DNA from 3 places in the Paenibacillus sp. WG02 genome. Region 2 is predicted to be linked to each of the others. Evidence: riboswitches for the same ligand, from Rfam matches in the RefSeq annotation. Region 2 holds a riboswitch; each other region holds the start of a gene.
What was found. Region 2 has a riboswitch for cyclic di-AMP ahead of ACBP55_RS20635 (CAP domain-containing protein). Riboswitches for the same ligand answer to the same signal wherever they lie in the genome.

Region 1 (6,451 bases), 3.2 Mb from region 2:
GCGCAATCACTTGTTCCTTTGTAGTAAGATGTGTCCGAACGCCTGGGACATTTTCGCCCCATTTCTTTGGTTTAGCGTTTCCGTAACGCTCGATTAGGGTCTTTTCCAAAGACGAAAAAGCCGGACTAGGCGATGAACTGGGTTCGCTTGGAGGCGAAGATGGAATCAGCGGTGTATCCATGGCTGTTGGAGCTGATGCCGATGCCACCGATGGCGTCGGAGTCTCTTTTGACACCATTGTCGTCGATGTTGGTATAGATGCTGGTGTCATTGTCACTGTCGGTGCACCACTTACCTCAGCAGTCCCTTGAGCTGACTTTCTATTACCCATCTCACAGGATGACAACGCTATCATTACGAGAAGAAGGAAGAGAAGGCACATCGTGCGCCCCCTCATTTGTGCTTTCGCCAATCCAGACTGCTTTTAGACAGCAGATGTCCAAAATCGTTCTCAAGCCGTTTTTCTTCTGCTTTGCGAGCAGCTTCCGCCTTTGCTCTCTCTGCATCTTTCTTCGCTTGTTCCTCTGCTTTCATGGCATCAGCCTGCGCTTTGAGTCCCTCAAGTATTTCCGGGCGCAGTAAATCCTTAAGTGTTGTGGGTTTATCTTGCACGCTGGTAACAGCAGGAGTAGACGACCATTTTTTCTTTGCCATAACGGGTTCACCTCAGTTCAGTTTCTCCCTATTATTGTACACTTCTACTCGTGCAAATGATACGGTACCGTCGCCACGACGATATCTTTATCTGCTTGCAGCTTCGAACGAATGCGTGCAGCAGACTGGTTATGGAGCAGTCGATGCCACCATTTTTTCGGCATAAATTGCGGTAGAATGACCATAATGTTTTGTTTTTCCGAAACATGTGTGTCAATTCTCTCAATAAATTCAGCAAGCGGCTTAAGTATCGTCCGATAACGCGATTTAAAAATAACCAATCGAACGCCCGGATCCCATTTATCCCACTTCTCCTGCATCAATTCTTCATCTTCATCTGAGAACGATACATAGAAGGCAATCACGTTTGGCGACAACGATTTCGCATAGTTCAAGGACTGTGCCACAACCCGATGAATGCCCGCCACAGGCACAATAATCAAAGGCTCCTTCGTGCAAACCCGCTCAATCGTTATATCAATACGCAATTGCTTCGCTACATCATCGTAGTGATGACTAATTTTCGTAATTAACCAAAGCAGCAGCGGGGTTATAATAATAACAATCCACGCACCTTCGGCAAATTTAGTTATGGAAAATATGAGCAAAACAACAAGAGAAACGATCCCGCCTAAACCATTGATGAGCAGCTTTCCGATCCAACCTTTCACTCGCTCTCTCAACCATTTACGAACCAAGCCGCCTTGCGCAAGTGTAAAAGATAAAAACACGCCAATCGCATATAGAGGAATGAGTGCATCTGTCTTACCTTTGAAACCAATCAGAAGAATACTGGCAAGCACACCAAGCGTGATAATCCCATAGTGGAACGAAAGTCGGTCTCCTCGGAACGAGAACATACGCGGAAAGTTTTTATCCTGTGCCATAATGGATGCTAAGATTGGAAAGCCGTTGAAGCTAGTATTTGCAGCCAAAACCAGAATGAGCATGGTACCAATTTGAGTTGCATAGTACATCGCCCCACGACCAAAAGCCTGCTCTGTCACCATCGATAAGACGGATGTATGGCCATTAGGATCAGGTACAATACCATAACCCAAAGCTAATACCGTTACGCCTCCAAACACGATAGCCAAAAGTGTCCCTAAGGAAACTAACGTGCGCTTCGCGTTTTTAACGGATGGTGTGCGGAAATGTGGCACGGCATCGGAGATGGCCTCGATCCCTGTCACGGCGGAACACCCCGAGGAAAATGCTTTTAAAAGGACGAATAACGTCAATGAGCTTGTCATTGAACTCGGAGCAAACACTATAGGATGCATATTAATGGAACCCGTCAGCATATCGTATATACCTTTGCCCACTAGCAGTAAAATACAAAATATAAAAAAGTACGTTGGAATAGCGAAAATCGTACCTGATTCCGATGTTCCACGTAAATTAAGCCAAACCATGATCCACACAAGAACTAAAGTAATCGGAACAATATACGGCACCGCTGATGGAAACGCTGACGTAATCGCCTGCACGCCGGCAGAGATCGAAACGGCAACGGTAAGTGTATAGTCAATGAGCAGCGAAACACCAGTCAGCCTTCCCCACACCATACCTAGGTTTTCTTTGGAAACCATATACGCTCCGCCACCTTGCGGATAGGCCTCTATCACTTGTCTATAGCTCAAAACTAGCAGCATAATCAGAGCAATAATGGATAACGCAATAGGCAAAGAGAACGCAAAAGCGGCAACCCCAACAGTCGCAAGTTCTAAAAGAATCTGCTCAGTCCCGTAAGCAACTGACGATAAGGCATCCGAGGATAGGATCGGCAGTCCTTTCCAAACCGGCATTTTTTCGGATTCCATTTCGCTGGATTTAAGCGGTTTGCCAAACATAATTTTTTTCAATGAGTCGCTTGTCATTCGTGATAGTTCCCCCAATTAAACCTAATATCTGACGTATTCTTGTGTTTTAGGACGCAAAAAAACACAAGGATAGACCTTGTGTTTATACACATGTTCTCCTTCCCACGGTCGCTTACGAGGTTAGCTGTCGGGTTCGGGCCGCGAGAATCTGCCCTAAATGGTGCCATACGTAAGCACCTTTACTCACCCCATAAAACTTTTGGTTCCCCCGCTTTTCTAATAAGAAAATTAAGCGAAATATTCAACTGTAACGTACGAGTTGAATACTACTCTCTTCTTACAGCATAGTAAAGGATTGAATAAACTTAAAAAGATAACTCCAACCACTACATTCACTCAATAATACGCTTACAATCCTGCCATTCATTGATTTACTTCCATTCTCTTATTACATCGTGGATTTTTAACATTTGGCGAATAGCCCGGGTTGAGCATCACTGGTGGATTCGTCTTTTTTTACGCTTGACAGAAAAATACAACTACTTTAAGATTTAGCTGTATGATAGCTGTACAGCTATATAGCTATATAGACACACAGTTAAATCGAACTAAGAAAATTTATAGGGAGGTCACACGTATGACTGTTATTGTAAAGAAGATGTCGATCACTGGGTTAACCATTGTCATGTTAGCAGGAGGGATACTGGCAGGCTGCTCGTCGGATGAGAAGACGGGAAACGCGGGCGGAGACAAAAATGCGACCGTTACACTAAAAATGATTGAGAGTTTGACCAGCCCTGAAAGAACAACGCTTCTCAAAAACATGCTCGGCGAATTCGAGAAGCAAAATCCAACCATTAAAGTAGAGTTAATCTCGCCGCCGCTTCAGAATGCGGATACGAAGATCGCTGCTATGCTGGGAGCGAAAGAAAGTTTGGATGTTCTCGAGGTTCGAGATAATACCGCAAAACAATTTGTAACAAATAATTTCATCGAAGATCTGAAACCGTTTACAACGAAGTGGGAGAATTACAAGACGTTGAACGACAGTGCTAAAATGGCAGCTGAATACATTGATAACAAGCCATATTACATACCTTACGGGCTGTACCAGAAAGTATTGTACTATCGTCAAGACTGGTTCAAAGAAAAAGGATTAACCCCGCCGAAAACGTGGCAAGAGGTCTATGAAAAGGGCAAAGCGCTCACTGACCCAGCCAAGAATCGTTACGGATATGCGTATCGTGGCGGAGCAGGGGGCGATAACTTCTCCCTCATGATTATGCAAGCGTTTGTCGGTGATAAAATTAATCCGAACGACTCCATGTTCTTGAAGGACGGTCAAACGATCTTCTCCTCGCCGGAAGCGAAACAAGCCATGGAATTATTCACGAAAATTTATCAAGAAGCTTCGCCAAAGGATTCAACGAACTGGGCTTTTGCGGAAACAGTGGAAAGCTTCGTGTCGGGTGTAACCGCGATGTTGATTAACGATCCGGAAGTTATCTCCGTAACGAAAGAGAAAATGGCAGAAGGAACATGGGCGACAGCGCCAATTCCACTAGGACCCAGTGGTAAAGCTCCAAGATTCGTCGGCGCAGCAGGATGGGGAATGACATCATACACCAAACATAAAGAAGAAGCTTGGAAGTTGATCGAATTCTTATCGAGCCCCGAGCAGAACTTGAAGTTCGCCAAGGGCATTGGACTCATTCCGATTCACACTTCGGCGCAAGATGATGAATTCTTTAAAGTTGGGGCCTACCAAGCCTTTATCAATATGAACAATAATTCCAAAGATTACTTCATGATGAGAGATGCGACAAACTATCAAGGTAATGGCCAATTTAAAAAGCTTCAAGTTGAAAACAATCAGGCGATGATCCTAGGCAGCATGCAGCTGGATAAAGTTCTAGAGCAGTGGGACGCTTACTGGAAAAATGAAAAAGCAACTCAGAAAAAATAACCCGGATGACAAAGGTGCTTTGGAGGGGTCTGGATCAAAGGGACCCCTCCTTTCTTTGGATACTTACGGGAGGAGGACAAAGATGAAAGATAATGTAAACAAGTTCATATTTTACTGCTTGCAACCTTCCCTACTGGTCGTTTCTGTATTTACGTTTTACCCTTTCTTTCGGGGTGTTGGGATGGCGTTCCAGAAATATACACTATTCGATTTAACGGATATTCATTTTATTGGGTTTGACAATTTCACTCTCATATTTGGCCAGCCTGCTTTTCTGAAAGCTCTGTCCAACAGCTTCTTTTGGGTGTTTATCTCTCTTTTCTTACAGTTTACTTTAGGGTTCATTTTGGCATTGGTCTTGAAGAAACCGTTCAAAGGCAGAGGTGTCTACCAAGGACTAATCTTCTACTCATGGGCTATGTCTGGATTCCTGATCGGCATCATCTGGAGATGGCTGTTAAACGGCCAAATCGGTGTTATTAACGATCTGCTTTTAAAGATGGGCCTCATTACCGAAAGGATTGGTTTTTTATCCGATCCTAAGTGGGCGTTGCCTTCTGTGATTGCAGCTAACGTCTGGTACGGCGTAGCGTTCTTTGCTATCATGCTGCTTGCTGCGCTTCAGTCGATCCCTGCTGATCTCTATGAATCCGCTGGTATCGATGGGGCGAACAGTTCACAGAAGTTCTGGTACGTGACTATCCCTTACATTATGCCGACGATCATCGCTACTACTTTGCTGCGGGTGATCTGGATTTTCAATTTCCCGGATATTATATATGCGATGACCAATGGAGGACCTGCGGGCTCTTCACATATTTTGGCCACTTTCATGATGGATAAAATTATGTTCGGAGGCGACTACGGTCAAGCTGCTGCGGCAGGGGTCATTATGGTTATTCTATTAGCCATGTATACCGTGTTTTACTTGATGGCGACCAAGTCCGAGAAAGGAGCTGATTTCTGATGAATCCCATCATGAAATGGTTACGTCTCCCTGGAAAAGTGTTGTTTCTGGGCATTGTGCTGATCGTCATGTTATTTCCGCTCTACTGGATTTTCATCACTTCACTCAAGCCGTCCAAAGAAATTTTTAAGCTGCCCCTGCAATATTGGCCGTCAACGATATCATTCGAAAACTATATAAATATCTTCAAAATCTCCAATTTTCATATTTATATCTTTAATAGTTTGATCGTTTCTCTCGCTTCTGCATTCACAGTGCTTCTTATTACGACGCTCAGTGCTTATGTATTGGCTCGTCATAAATTTAAGGGTGGCCCTCAAATTATGTTCGCCTTTTTCATGACACAGATGATACCGGCTTTTGTCGGGTTCGCCCCGTTGTATCTCATGATGTCGAAATTCGGCCTGCTGAATCAGTTGTATTCACTCATTATTTTGTACACAGCCGGACTCATACCATTCTGCACGATTATGCTCCGCGGCTTTTTCCAACGCATTCCTGCCAGTTTGGAAGAAGCGGCTGTGATTGATGGATGCACGCGGTTGTCAGCGTTGTTCCGTATTATTATGCCGGTCATGCTGCCGGGTGTTGCAGCGACTTTTATTTTTGCTTTTGTACAAAATTGGAATGAACTCTTCATGTCGATCATGTTTATCGATAAAGAATCGGCCAAGACGATTCCGGTTGCTATGAACGGCTTCATTACGAAGTTTAATATTGATTGGGGCCCCATGTCTGCGGGAGCGGTGCTATCTGTTATTCCTACGATTATTATTTTCGCGTTTTGTCAGCGATTCATTGTTGAAGGATTAACACAAGGCGCCGAAAAAGGCTAATTCGTACATAGAATCATAGAAGCATTTAGGAGAAGGTGGAGGAAAGTATGCCAGAGATTCAGACATACAGCAAGAAGACCATCGTCACGCATGACGTGCATGATGAGCGACATTACGGTGCGGTCACGCATCCGATTTATCAGAACAGTTTGTTCACGTTTGAAACGCATGAAGAATTGGAAGAGGCGCTTGCCTTTGAAGTGAG
Region 2 (6,451 bases):
CGCGAGACGCTAGAATATTGGCCATGGAAGCTGATTTAGAGGACCACATCAACATGTTAAAAAAAGGAGAGTATTAAAATGAATCAGGAAGTAACCGATTTTATTGACGCGTTAAAAGAACCATGGCAGGGGAAACAGTCCAATCATCTGCGTGAAGTTGTCCACCAGGCCATACCGGATGTGCATGAACGAATGCAATATAAGAAACCCCATTTTTTGAAAAACGGAAAATACGCTGCTGTCATCTCGACGTCGAAAGACGCAGTCAGCTTTACGATCTTTAATGCTGTCGGACTTGAGCTTCCCGAAGGCATGTTCGGTGGCCCTCCAGAAAGGAAAACACTGAAGCTGCGTAAAGGGGAAACTTTTGATTCTGGTCAGCTGGTGTCATTGGTCAGCCAAGCCGCAGGCTCACTTTAATAGCTAGTTCGACAGTGCGGAGCAACTAAATCGTACGGGGTAATCGGAGAAGGCAGCCGACCTGATTGGATCGGCTGCCTTCTACGATCTGTCAGAAAGATTACAGCTGCTCGACACTATTTAAATTTTGCACATTAAATAGGCGGAAATAAGCTCCGGCTTCCTTCATTAATTGATCATGAGTTCCAATTTCTTTAATTTCACCATTTTCAATGAGAACAATCTGATCAGCATGAGTAATGGTAGATAGTCGATGTGCAACTATCAAAGTCGTCCTATTTTTCGCTAATTTACTGAGAGATTCTTGAATCAAATGTTCTGATTCTAAGTCAAGCGCGGAAGTAGCTTCATCCAAAACCAATATACTTGGATTTTTCAGAAAGACTCTCGCAATGGCAACCCGTTGCTTTTGTCCTCCAGATAACTTCATTCCCCGTTCGCCAATTTCCGTATCATATCCCTTGGGCAGATTCACAATAAAATCATGTGCATTTGCTGCTTTAGCTGCAGATATCATCTCTTCTTCGACTGCATTTGGATTACCCAAAAGTATATTTTCACGAACAGTTCCGCTAAACAAAATATTATCTTGTAAAACCATCCCTATATGAGAACGCAGGCTCTTTATGGTCATGTCTTTAATATTCAAATCATCCAATAAAATATTCCCTTGCTGAATATCGTAAAACCGAGGTAGCAAACTGATAAGTGACGATTTCCCTCCGCCGCTCATTCCTACAAACGCAATCGTTTCACCAGGTTGAATGGTAAGTTGAATTTTATTCAAAACCCAATCCGATGTGTTATCATAACGAAAACTAACATCTTGAAAATCTATTTTTCCTTTTATTTTGTGAACAATTTTGGCTTGTGGAGAATCAATAATGTCGTAGGGTTCATTCATGAGTTCAATTACACGATCTAATGATGCACTTGCTTGAGTTAACTCGGTTGAGGAATTAACCAATCGCCGCAGCGGACTGTACAAGCGATCTAAATAGGCATAAAAGGCTACAAATGCTCCTATCGTCAGGTTACCTAGAATAACTTGATATCCTCCATAGGCTAAAACTAACAAAGGGGCTGTATCCGTTATTGTATTAATAATGGAGTTGGTGATTGCATTCCACTTCGTCAGTGCCAATGCACGATTTAGAAATTTATTGTTTCTGAGACCGAAATTTTCTTTCTCATAATCTTCTAAAGTGAAGCTTTTAATAACTGGAATTCCATTTACCTTCTCGTGTAAATAGCCTTGCATTTCCGCAAGGGCTTGAGAGCGAGATTTGGTTAAGTTTCTTAGCTTTTTATATAACGTTTTGACAGAAAAGGCGTATAAGGGAAATACAGCTATAGCTACCATGGTTAGACCAAAATCCATATGAATCATAAATGCGATAGCGATTGTAAGGGTGAATAAATCGAGCCACACATTCATTAATCCTGTTTCAACGATACTTTTCGTTTGTTCAGCATCATTTATCATTCGAGAAATAATTTCGCCTGTTCTATGATTCTGATAATAACGCAAGGATAGCTTTTGAATATGAGCATAAAGCTGATTGCGTAAATCGTACAGAATACGACTCGTTGTTAATTGTGCAAAATACTGTCGAAGGTATTCAATTGGAGCTCTTATAATAACAAAAAGTACAAAAGCAAATATCATCACCTCAATCAGCTTTTGCGTCTTTTCTGCTATTGAAATAGTACTCAATAACAAATCATCGATGATATATTTCATAATTAAAGGTAAGGTTAAAGGAATTGCGAATTTGACCATACCAATGAGAATGGTGATAAGAACAAGTTTCCAATACGGCTTAACAAATTTGAAATATAACTTGAAACTAGTCATTTAGACAAACTCCTTAGTAAAACTAATGATAGAGAAACCCTTTAAACCAGACCTATTATAGCAATCCTTATCGGATATTCAAAGACATAATTATTTCGCAGTTTTTCACCTTCGGATCGTGCTAAATGATCAAAATCCGGGTGACTTTCCTAAGCAATCGACTAAAAAAAATGAGAGTTTTTTTGTTTACAAGTTAAGCAAAGATATAAAGGGATATTTCAGTTCCTATTGTAGTAATAAATGACAGTCTTTTGAAGCAAATTATGGAGAACGAACACGGTATAGGACAGACGATAGTCGAAGGCTGTTTGCGTAAGACAAATGTGACTGTACCTACCCGACGGTTTGTTATTATCGGATATGGAACGTGTGGAAGCGGTGTGGCTCGATAATTACGATTTTAAAGATGCAGTCTAACAATCGAGGTGTCTAAAGAATGAAGGAACTTCTGCTGTCATTAGGAGCAGGTTTAATTATTGGTATTATCTTCAAAGTGTTGAAGCTGCCTTTGCCCGCACCGCCTGTACTGTCGGGTATTCTAGGTATTGTTGGTATTTATGCAGGCGGAAAGCTAATGGAATTGTTTCTAAAATAGGAAGCAGGCCTAATTAGAAAAAGGAGGAGTTTGATCGGGTTTCATCCTTCTTTTTCTATCTTGTTATTGCAGCTTCGAACCGGCTGATACCGCTTACAAAATATTGTTGGAAAATTTTGAGTCATGTTCTCGATGATTTCACATGTTACAATTTATAAGATTCAAGTGGATCAAATAACTCAGAAGGCCGAAGCTTTCTATAAGCACGGGGGACCCATTATTTGGGGTGAAGCCGCTAACTGCGGCCGGGTGATTACTCTTTGACCCGAATCCGACAGCTAACCTCGCAGGCCGCAAAAAGGAGAGGTTTATTTTGAAACGTTACAAAAAACTTGTGGTTACCAGCGCAATTGGATTGAGCATCCTCGTTGGGGCGAGCGCGGCAATGGCCTCACCAGCAACCCACACGGTATCGGGCAATGATACGATGTGGTTAATATCCAAGAAGTATGGCGTTAGCCTTTCTTCGTTGATTAAAGCGAACCCTCAGATTGCCAATCCGAACGTGATCTGGTCTGGTATGAGCCTCAACATTCCTGGCAGCACAAGCACAAATGCAGGTACCAAAACGCCTATTACGACTGCGCCATCCCAATCAACTTTTGCTAGCCAAGTGGTTAACATCGTTAACCAGGAACGAGCAAAGGCTGGACTTCGTCCATTAGCTAGCAACAGTGCACTAACCGCTATGGCTTTGGACAAAGCAAAAGATATGTACAATAACGGCTATTTCGATCATACCTCGCCGACCTACGGGTCTCCATTTGATATGATGAGCAAATACGGCATTCGCTATTCCTACGCAGGTGAGAACATTGCGAAAGGTCAACAAACGCCTGAAGCTGTCATGACAGCTTGGATGAACAGCACAGGTCATCGTCAAAACATTCTAAGCCCCAACTTCACCCAAATCGGTGTTGCTTATTATAACGGCGAATGGGTACAGGAATTCATAAGTAACTAAGACAGTATTGTATGTCTGCAGAATATTTTAAGTATAACCAGCAACCTTATGTTGCTGGTTTTTTCATTGTAAAGGAAGATTTCTCTGACACTGTCGACGAGCCACGGCTCGAGGAGCTCGCTGAGTGAAAGATCATTCCGCCTTGAAACTGATTCCTCTTGTATAGTTGAAAATGAATATATTAAAACGTATTATAGTGATTAAAAAATAGAAACTTAGGAGTGATTTGAATGGATATTAAAATAGATGATTTAACTGGACCTAAAGTGGTTGCATTAATTGGAGAACATCTGCAGGACATGGCATCTCTCTCTCCGCCAGAAAGTACACATGCTCTGGATCTGGATAATTTGAAAAAACCAGAAATTACTTTCTGGAGTGGATGGGAACAAGATGAATTAGTGGGTTGCGGGGCAATGAAGGAACTTGATCGTCAACACGGCGAAATAAAATCAATGCGAACTTCTTCCTCCCATCAAAGAAAAGGCGTCGCCAAACGAATCCTTGAGCACATAATTGAAGAAGCCAAGAGACGTGGGTACCAACGGGTAAGTTTGGAAACGGGTTCAATGGAAGCTTTCGAACCAGCTAGACGACTGTATGCAAGTTTTGGGTTTCAATATTGCCAGCCGTTTTCGGATTACATAGAGGACCCTAATAGTGTATTTATGACAAAGGAATTATAAGTTTAATTCAAACCATAAGGATGAATCAATGAACAATCTGATAACAATTCAGGCTTTAAAATACGGAGACCAGCTACATTATGAGTGGAACACAACTATATTAGAAAAGACGGATTCACACATTTTTGTCCTAGGAAATTACGGAAGAAAATTAAATCATTACACGAAGCAAAAAGTATTTACCATAGAGGCTTGGACGATTGAATATTTCTCATTTCATTCATGGTTTACGGTTAGTGCCGATGTCGTTGGCGGTAACATCCAACAATTCTATTGCAATATTAATCAACCAGCAAAGATCAAAGGAAACGTTGTTTCTTTTGTAGATTTAGACCTGGATTATGTACAAAGAAACGGTGAATGGAAGGTAGTTGACGAAGATGAATTTGAGAGCAATGCAATTAAATTTGCTTATCCAGAACCTTTAATTCATAAAGCTCAACAAGAATTAATAGGCTTAAAGGAACTTGTTAGTAAAAAATCGTTTCCTTTTGATGGATCGCTCGAAAAGTTCATTGACCATATTCCAAGCTAAATGATAACCATTTGCCGCAGCATAATAATGGGGAGGAATCTTAATTTTTATTTCCCCATATGCTGTAATAACTATCCTTAAGTATCTGATCAAGTGAGGAGCTGGCTGTGTGGCCAGTTCCTCTTTCTTTGTACGGATGAATGAAAGTTGATGTTATTCAGCAAATTAAAAGCAGCACAATAAGAGATATATGTGTGATTTCGTATATTGTGATCACCGCAGCGCTCTGATAAGATACTACCAAACAGTAGGGCTGAAAGGGTGGAAAGTATGCCATTTTTATCATTAACGAGTTGGAGCTTACATCGAAATCTGGGGCCATTGCGGTGGACCCACTGGGATGAAATTGCACGTACTCAAATAACGGCTACCCAAGACCAGCCAGAACTCCTTTCTTTGCTTGAATTACCGGCGGTGCTTGCGAAGAAAGGCTTTAGATCGCTGGAAGTGTGTCATTTTCATTTTCCGGATACAAATGATGCCTATTTGCAAGGTTTGAAACACGCATTCAAGGAAGCAGGTCTCCAATTTTACTCGTTGCTGATTGAATACGGTGATATTTCCAGTTCGGATGATTTGCGCAGACAATCGGACATCTTGTGGATCAAAGGCTGGATCGATATAGCTGCACGAGTGGGAGCTGAAAGGGTCCGTGTGATAGCCGGGGATGCGGAGCCTATGGATCAAGAAGCTTTGCAGAGATCGGTTGATGCACTTCGTGAACTAAGTTCTTATGCTGCTGCAAAAGGAGTGCGCGTAGTCACTGAAAACTTTCATTCTCTAACCTCAATCGCGGATAATTGCCTTGCTTTATTGGAAGGTTGCGGGGAGCTTCTTGGGTTAACCTCGGATTTTGGAAATTTCAAAGGTAACGAGAAATATGGTGAACTTGTCAAAACGATTCCGCATAGTGAATCAATCCATGCCAAAGCACAAACGAATTCTGATGGATATCCGGACGAAGCTGAGTTTATTCGCTGTATGGAAATTGCCAAACAAGCTGGATATGAAGGACCTTTAACTCTTGTATATGACGGACCTGGCGATATGTGGGAAGGCATTGAGCGTGTAAGGAAGCTTGTAACACCTTATTTGAATTAAAATTTATTGTTTGTAAGATCGTCATTGCGTCAATGAGATTATCGGAAGTCAGGACATTATTATTACAGTACAAACCGCTTATAGGGCGGTTTTTTTTAATTTTAATTTATGAATACGACTCATATTATTTATCATGTAGATGCATTAGAATGGGAATTACAGAGGGGAAGGGAGATGGTTTGTTTGATTAGACTTATCAAGTATGATGATCTTACATTATTTAAGAATGATGTTATTTCTTTTTTAGTACAATTTGAAGCAGAGAACAATTTAGTATTAGGTGTCTTACAGT
Region 3 (6,451 bases), 4.1 Mb from region 2:
GTGAAGAAATTGTGGTTAGCCTTGTATCCAGTCAGTTGGATGCTGATCGCATGGACTATTTACTGCGCGACGCCTATTTCACCGGTGTAAATTACGGCACATTCGATCTGGAGCGGATTCTTCGTGTTATTAGGCCCTATAAAGGGCATATTGTTGTCAAGGAAAGCGGCATGCATGCTGTTGAAGACTATTTAATGTCCCGTTATCAAATGTACTGGCAGGTGTATTTCCATCCCGTGACACGTAGTGCGGAAATTTTGCTGCACAAAGTTTTTGCGCGTGCCAAACATTTATACGAAGAAGACTATACGTTTGGATTTATGGTGGAACCCATTTTGCATCTGATTCAGAATAAAATTTCGCTCGAAGATTATTTGTTATTGGATGAGTCTGTTATGCAGACGATGTTAACTTTCTGGAGTAATGAGAAAGATCCTATTCTGGCCGATATGTGTAAACGGTTTTTGGATCGTAAGTTGTACAAATACAGTACCTTTGATGAGTCTAATCAACGTCAAATTAAGCTGATGGAAAAAGTGATGGCTGAGGTCGGATTCGACCCTACTTATTATATGGAAATTGATTTTCCATCGAATCAATCTTATGACGTGTATAGACCGGGGGAAACAGATGACAATTTGCCTATTTTTCTGCTGGATCATAAGGAGACTTTAACGGAAATTACGCATCGATCTGAGATTGTTCAGTCCATCAGTGGCTTCCAAATGGGTAAGCATCATGTTTATTATCCGGAGGAGCTGTTGGAACGATTGAACGCAACCAATTATCCTGATTTATGGGCACTGCTTGGTGAGCAAGATTAGCTAGAAAAACAAGTGCAGCAGAATATTTTAACTTAAGGGAGAACGATTATGCTAACGGATTCACACACACATTTAAATGCCGAACAATTTAATGAAGATCAAGATGAAGTGATTCAGCGAGCACTGGACGCCGGAGTGACAAGAATAGTGAATGTAGGCTTCAACCGGGAGACCATACCCAGCTCCATTGCCCTTGCTGAGAGGTATGATTTCATCTACTCAACGGTAGGGTGGCATCCTGTGGATGCAATTGATATGATGCCTGGCGACTTAGAATGGATTGAAGAGTTGTGTAAGCATGAGAAAGTTGTTGCCATCGGGGAAATTGGACTGGATTACTATTGGGACAAGTCGCCGAAGGATGTACAGCAGAGGGTATTTCGGGAGCAAATTCGTCTAGCGCGTAAATTGGGGATGCCCATTGTCATACATAATCGAGATGCCCATCAAGATATTTTGCACATTTTAAAAGAAGAGAAGGCCGAGGAAGTCGGGGGAATCATGCATTGCTTCTCAGGAAGCTGGGAGACGGCTAAACAGTGTCTGGATATGAATTTTCATATTTCTTTTGGGGGTCCAGTTACGTTTAAAAACGCTAGGCAACCGAAGGAAGTGCTGGCGCAAGTTCCATTAGATCGTTTGTTAATTGAGACCGATGCTCCCTATCTGACCCCGCATCCTTTCCGCGGCAAGCGCAATGAAACCGGCTATGTTCGCTTGGTCGCTGAGACAGCCGCGGAAATTCGGGGGTTGACTTTGGAAGAAATTGCGGAAATAACAACTAACAATGCCATTCGATTGCTAGGTCTCAAGTAAAGCGTTTTTTTCGAACTTGCGGCGAAGCACAATACCGCAGCTGAAAGAGATGAAGATGAGACTGACGAGTGGAACGAGCAGATAGATTGGTGAAGAGCGAATCATAAGTGGAATTGTCAAGATACATAGTTCCAGCAGCAAGACCGACCAAATGATGAAGGCCAGCGAACCGGCTTTCGAATTTGGATTGAGCGGGTACATCTCCAGCCAGAACGTATACCGATGAGCACGCTCGAGTGACGATAACTGAACAAGGGAAATCACAAGGGCGATCAGGAAGATCAATGTCCTTGCAGTACCGCTGCTTGAAACGGCAATAGCTAGTACCCCTAACAGGGTGAGACGCAGTATGATCGCGAACAGCTCCGTACGCAGCAATGTCTTCATATATAGATACAAATAGGCAGCATCTTGTCTAAAAGGTATGAACCGTGTTATCCCGCTGATCCAACTTCGGCGGGCTATTCGCATTCCCATCTGAGGCACATCGACGAACCAGCTGAAAAAGGCATAAAGCCGTGCTTGCTGCTGATTTTCTTTGATGATCAAGTAGTCCCAGCCGATGACGTATTTAGATACGAAATGAACAGCTCCTAACCATACGAAAATGAGAAGCAGTGCAGCCCCGCTTGCCCATAAAATGCTGGTTAGAAATTGCAGCGAAATGAGAGCGGTTGTTGCAATCCAGCGAAAGCTAACCGAAGCTAAACGTGTACGCTCATGAGCAAAGCGGCTTTCCTGCCAGCTCGCTAATAAATTAGCAATCTTTAATAGAAGAAGTAGGGCAAGCATCAGTAAGAAATGCTGTTCTGAAGCGCCGAGGCAATGGTGATAAAGCGGCCATAAAATAACCCAGGCGATAAATGTCCAAAAAGCTTGCAGTGCCAAACTGTACATGAATCCACTTCGGAAATAAGCACCCATTTGATGTTCGATCCGTAATAAAAACATGCGGTCTGCTTTTCTTACCAATGTACGAATGGAGCTTGAAGATAGAAGCGGAACGAGCAGCAAAAGCACGATCCACAGATAGGGATAATCTGTCGGAAGACGCTGTAATATTTTTGCATAATAATAGGAAGAAATGATGACAAGAAACAACACGAGACCGATGAAATTGCTGCGCGCTGCATATTGCCAATAGCCCATGGATTCCTTCATATAATATTCGAATCTTTGCTGCCATAAGGAACGGGTGTTGATGTCCATATTTCTCATCATGAATCCCCTTGTACGAGTTTGTAGAAAATGTCGTCTAGTGACGCTCCCGGGAGTTCGGTTTGCTCGCGTAATTCGACTAAATCACCCTGAGCAACCATGCGACCTTTATGAAGGACAACGTAGTTATCGCAATATTTTTCAATCGTAGACAAAATATGCGAAGAGATGAGGAATGATGCTCCTTTATGTTTCATTTTGACCATTAATTCTAGCAAGGAACGAATCGCTAAAGGGTCGAGGCCGAGAAAGGGTTCATCGATAATATATAACGAGGGTTCAATCAGAAATGCGTTCATAATCATGACTTTCTGTTTCATTCCTTTGGATAAATGACTGGCGAAGCTGTTCAGCTTGTCCTTCATTTGAAACTGCTCCAAAAGAGAACTGGATCGAGCCAAATAGTCTTCCTTCGACAAGCCATAGGCCATAGCGGTTAGCTCAAGGTGTTCGCGGATCGTAAGCTCTTCGTAAAGCTCGGGACTTTCGGGTACATAAGCGTAGGTGGCGCGATAGGATACAGGATTTTCAGCTAAAGTTAGTCCGTTGATTCGAATGGATCCTTTTTGCGGTTGAAGCAGGCCGAGAATGTTCTTGATTGTGGTACTTTTACCGGCGCCATTAAGTCCGATCAGACCCATCATTTCACCTTGACGAATAGAAAAGGTTAGGTCATGAAGAACGGGTTTATTTGGTAAATATCCCCCGTATAAAGAGTCAACTTGTAGAATGGAGCCCATCTCATTGCCTCCCTGATTAGCAAATTATTGGTATTTATGAATCGCTTTCCTATACGATCATTATAAACAAATTTGTAATTTAAGCCTAGTTTAGGGGTGAAAAGTTGAAAAGAGTTAGTATACGTACGTGATAGTGAGATATAAGTAGAAATAGGGCTGTTTTATTGCCTATTTGATTGAATTTTAGTCGGTTTAGCCCTTTTTAGTAGGTGTTAATCCCTTTACAGGTTAAGATTAACAGCGTAATATACTTTTCATAATAACTTAATATCCAATTTGCCATTTTTCCATTCGCTGAGTTCCATTTATGGGAACGGGGGAACCACTGTAAGCTGAAGAAGCATGCTTCTTGAGTGAACAGAGTGAGTAACAGGGGTGAATCTTTGAGCGTACTTTGTATGCTTATAGTAGGGCGACTCTCACGTCCGAATCCGTCAGCTAACCTCGTAAGCGTAAGAGAGGTAACGATTGTCGTGCGTGCTATTTGTGTATTTTACTATACAAACTAAGCCAGCGAGAAGAGTCCTCTTCTTGCTGGCTTTTTGTCTTCATAAAGGGCTATACACATTTCGGACGACTAAAAATTGCCCGGAATTCATATGAATGTTGAATAGGCAAACTGGTGTGGGACGACCAGAAGGCAGCGGTATAGCACCGTACTGCTGATGGCGAACACGTTAAGTTAAACTAAAAAACCTTAGTCGCGTCAAATCTAATCATGCTGTAACCTGGCGGCGAGGCTTTGAAGGAGGACCGAAGAAGTGGGCAGTATCTCTATTAGCGAGACCCATGTAAAACGATCATCCAGCATGTCCTTCGCATTGCGATGGAAGCATGAAAACTTGCGTTTGATTTTAAGCTTAGCCATAATTTCAATCGCAATGACTTTCATGTTTTTGGTGTTGTTGTACGGTACGGCTACCAAGAGCGTATCCGTGGTTGTGAATGGACAAGAAACCGTTGTGCAAACGAAACAATGGGTCCTGCAACGCCTACTGGATGAACAAGCCATAAAGATTGGTGAACACGATGAAATTTCTGCTGCGCCAACGACAACAATCAAGGGTGGAGACAAAATTGTCATCGAACATGCCTCACCGATTCAATTGACTGCTGATGGAAAGACCACCACTGTTTACACAACTGCAAGAACGGTTGAAAGTGCATTGCAACGTTTACATATTGCACTTGGGGAGCACGATCGTTTAACTCCCGAACCGACAACCGCTCTGAACTCAGGCGATGAAATCAAAATCGTCCGTGTGAAGAAAGAGACGGAGGAAGTAACTGAACCGATTGCGTTCGATACGGAAAAGAAGAGCGACGCATCGCTGCTCAAAGGCAAAGAGCAAGTCGTCCAAGAAGGTAAAGAGGGCGTACTCTTGAAGAAGAAAGAAAAGACTTTCGAAGATGGTGTTCTAGTCGCGGAAGCAGTTGTGGGTGAAGAAGTAAAAACAGAAAGTATTAATAAAGTCGTGTCCGTTGGCACGAAAAACCCAGTTGTTGTTCTTTCGTCATCCTCACCTAGTGTGGATGAGGTTTCGAAGAATGGTGTAACATTTGGGTACAAACAAATCCTGAAGAATGTGAAGTTGACTGCTTATTCGGCAGACGCTGAATCTACAGGTAAGTCCGAAGGATCTCCTGGTTTCGGTAAAACCTATACGGGGACTACCGTGACAGAAGGCCGCACGATTGCGGTTGATCCGAAAGTGATCCCATTGGGATGGTGGGTTTACATTGAGGGCATTGGCTTCCGCCGTGCTGAAGATATTGGCAGCGGTGTGAAAGGTCAAATGATTGATGTCTTCTTTGAAGATCATGGTTATGCCAATAAATTCGGAACGAAGCAAGGGTACACCGTGTATGTGGTAGGACCGAAAAAGCCGTCTGAAAATTAACGTGTAAACGTCTGTTTCGGCGGGAAGAATGTCATATATATACGTTGCCAAGTAACAACTTGGGCAAAAGAAGAGGGGACCCCTCTTCTTTTCTGCGTTGAATATGGAAGTATAAGTTCTATACTTTAGCTCCGCATCAACCTTGACAAACGCGCGCTCGTACCAGAAGGACGACGGAGTCGTTTATCCTTGGTACTGGGAAGGGAACCGCTTATGATTAAAGAAGTGATTGTCGTCGAAGGCAAAGACGATACAGCTGCTATTCGCCGAGCGGTAGAGGCGGATACAATTGAAACTGGCGGTTCTGCGATTGGGCAAGCCGTGCTAAAGCGTATTGCACTTGCACAGCAGCGCAGAGGCGTTATTATATTCACGGATCCGGATCACGCTGGTGAACGGATTCGGAAGATTGTGGCAGCCAAGGTGCCTGGCTGCAAGCATGCCTTCATTACGCAGGAGCAGGCTGAGTACAAGGGTGATATTGGCGTCGAGAATGCGACGCCTGAGACGATCCGTCAGGCTCTTCAGAGCCTTCGTACGGAATATGATGGTGCGGTTTCACAGCTGACCATGGCGGATCTCGTGACCGCAGGGTTGATTGTTCATGCAGAGGCGGCGTCTCGCCGGCTGATTGTGGGTAAAGCGTTAGGAATTGGCTATTGCAATGGCAAGCAGTTTTATAAGCGCTGTGCAATGTTTCAGATCTCGCGTGAGGAATTTGAGGCGGCTTTGGAGCATTTGGAAGCTGATAAGTAGAATGGATGTTGCTGATGTTGTAGTTTGGAGACTGTCGATTGATTTACAACTGGTAGTCATAACTCCAAAGTGCGCGATTTTAGAGTCATTCAGCTTTCGTGATGGCAGATGGGCTATAGTGGTTAAATGTTGCATTTTCTGCAACAATTCACACGCCAAAAGGCTATTTTGCATCTTGAAGTTGTATTTCGTACAA

Region 1: another riboswitch for cyclic di-AMP. It lies ahead of ACBP55_RS34925 (APC family permease); the one in region 2 lies ahead of ACBP55_RS20635 (CAP domain-containing protein).
Region 3: another riboswitch for cyclic di-AMP. It lies ahead of ACBP55_RS00950 (ubiquitin-like domain-containing protein); the one in region 2 lies ahead of ACBP55_RS20635 (CAP domain-containing protein).

What each region holds. Positions count from the first base shown of each region.
Region 1 covers NZ_AP036016.1:7,741,215-7,747,665, forward strand. The annotation lists gene ACBP55_RS34915 (polysaccharide deacetylase family protein) at 1-382, opposite strand, end outside; gene ACBP55_RS34920 (YqkE family protein) at 394-654, opposite strand; gene ACBP55_RS34925 (APC family permease) at 699-2,534, opposite strand; cyclic di-AMP (ydaO/yuaA leader) riboswitch at 2,632-2,782, opposite strand; gene ACBP55_RS34930 (ABC transporter substrate-binding protein) at 3,115-4,443, shown strand; gene ACBP55_RS34935 (carbohydrate ABC transporter permease) at 4,526-5,410, shown strand; gene ACBP55_RS34940 (carbohydrate ABC transporter permease) at 5,410-6,246, shown strand; gene ACBP55_RS34945 (trans-sulfuration enzyme family protein) at 6,294-6,451, shown strand, end outside.
Region 2 covers NZ_AP036016.1:4,554,645-4,561,095, reverse strand. The annotation lists gene ACBP55_RS20655 (YciI family protein) at 1-77, shown strand, start outside; gene ACBP55_RS20650 (DUF1801 domain-containing protein) at 79-420, shown strand; gene ACBP55_RS20645 (ABC transporter ATP-binding protein) at 521-2,278, opposite strand; gene ACBP55_RS20640 (XapX domain-containing protein) at 2,715-2,873, shown strand; cyclic di-AMP (ydaO/yuaA leader) riboswitch at 3,049-3,181, shown strand; gene ACBP55_RS20635 (CAP domain-containing protein) at 3,187-3,837, shown strand; gene ACBP55_RS20630 (GNAT family N-acetyltransferase) at 4,068-4,523, shown strand; gene ACBP55_RS20625 (DUF402 domain-containing protein) at 4,552-5,058, shown strand; gene ACBP55_RS20620 (sugar phosphate isomerase/epimerase family protein) at 5,329-6,159, shown strand; gene ACBP55_RS20615 (GNAT family N-acetyltransferase) at 6,343-6,451, shown strand, end outside.
Region 3 covers NZ_AP036016.1:208,920-215,370, forward strand. The annotation lists gene ACBP55_RS00930 (HD domain-containing protein) at 1-824, shown strand, start outside; gene ACBP55_RS00935 (TatD family hydrolase) at 873-1,640, shown strand; gene ACBP55_RS00940 (ABC transporter permease) at 1,626-2,861, opposite strand; gene ACBP55_RS00945 (ABC transporter ATP-binding protein) at 2,858-3,598, opposite strand; cyclic di-AMP (ydaO/yuaA leader) riboswitch at 3,881-4,066, shown strand; gene ACBP55_RS00950 (ubiquitin-like domain-containing protein) at 4,360-5,499, shown strand; gene rnmV (ribonuclease M5) at 5,713-6,255, shown strand.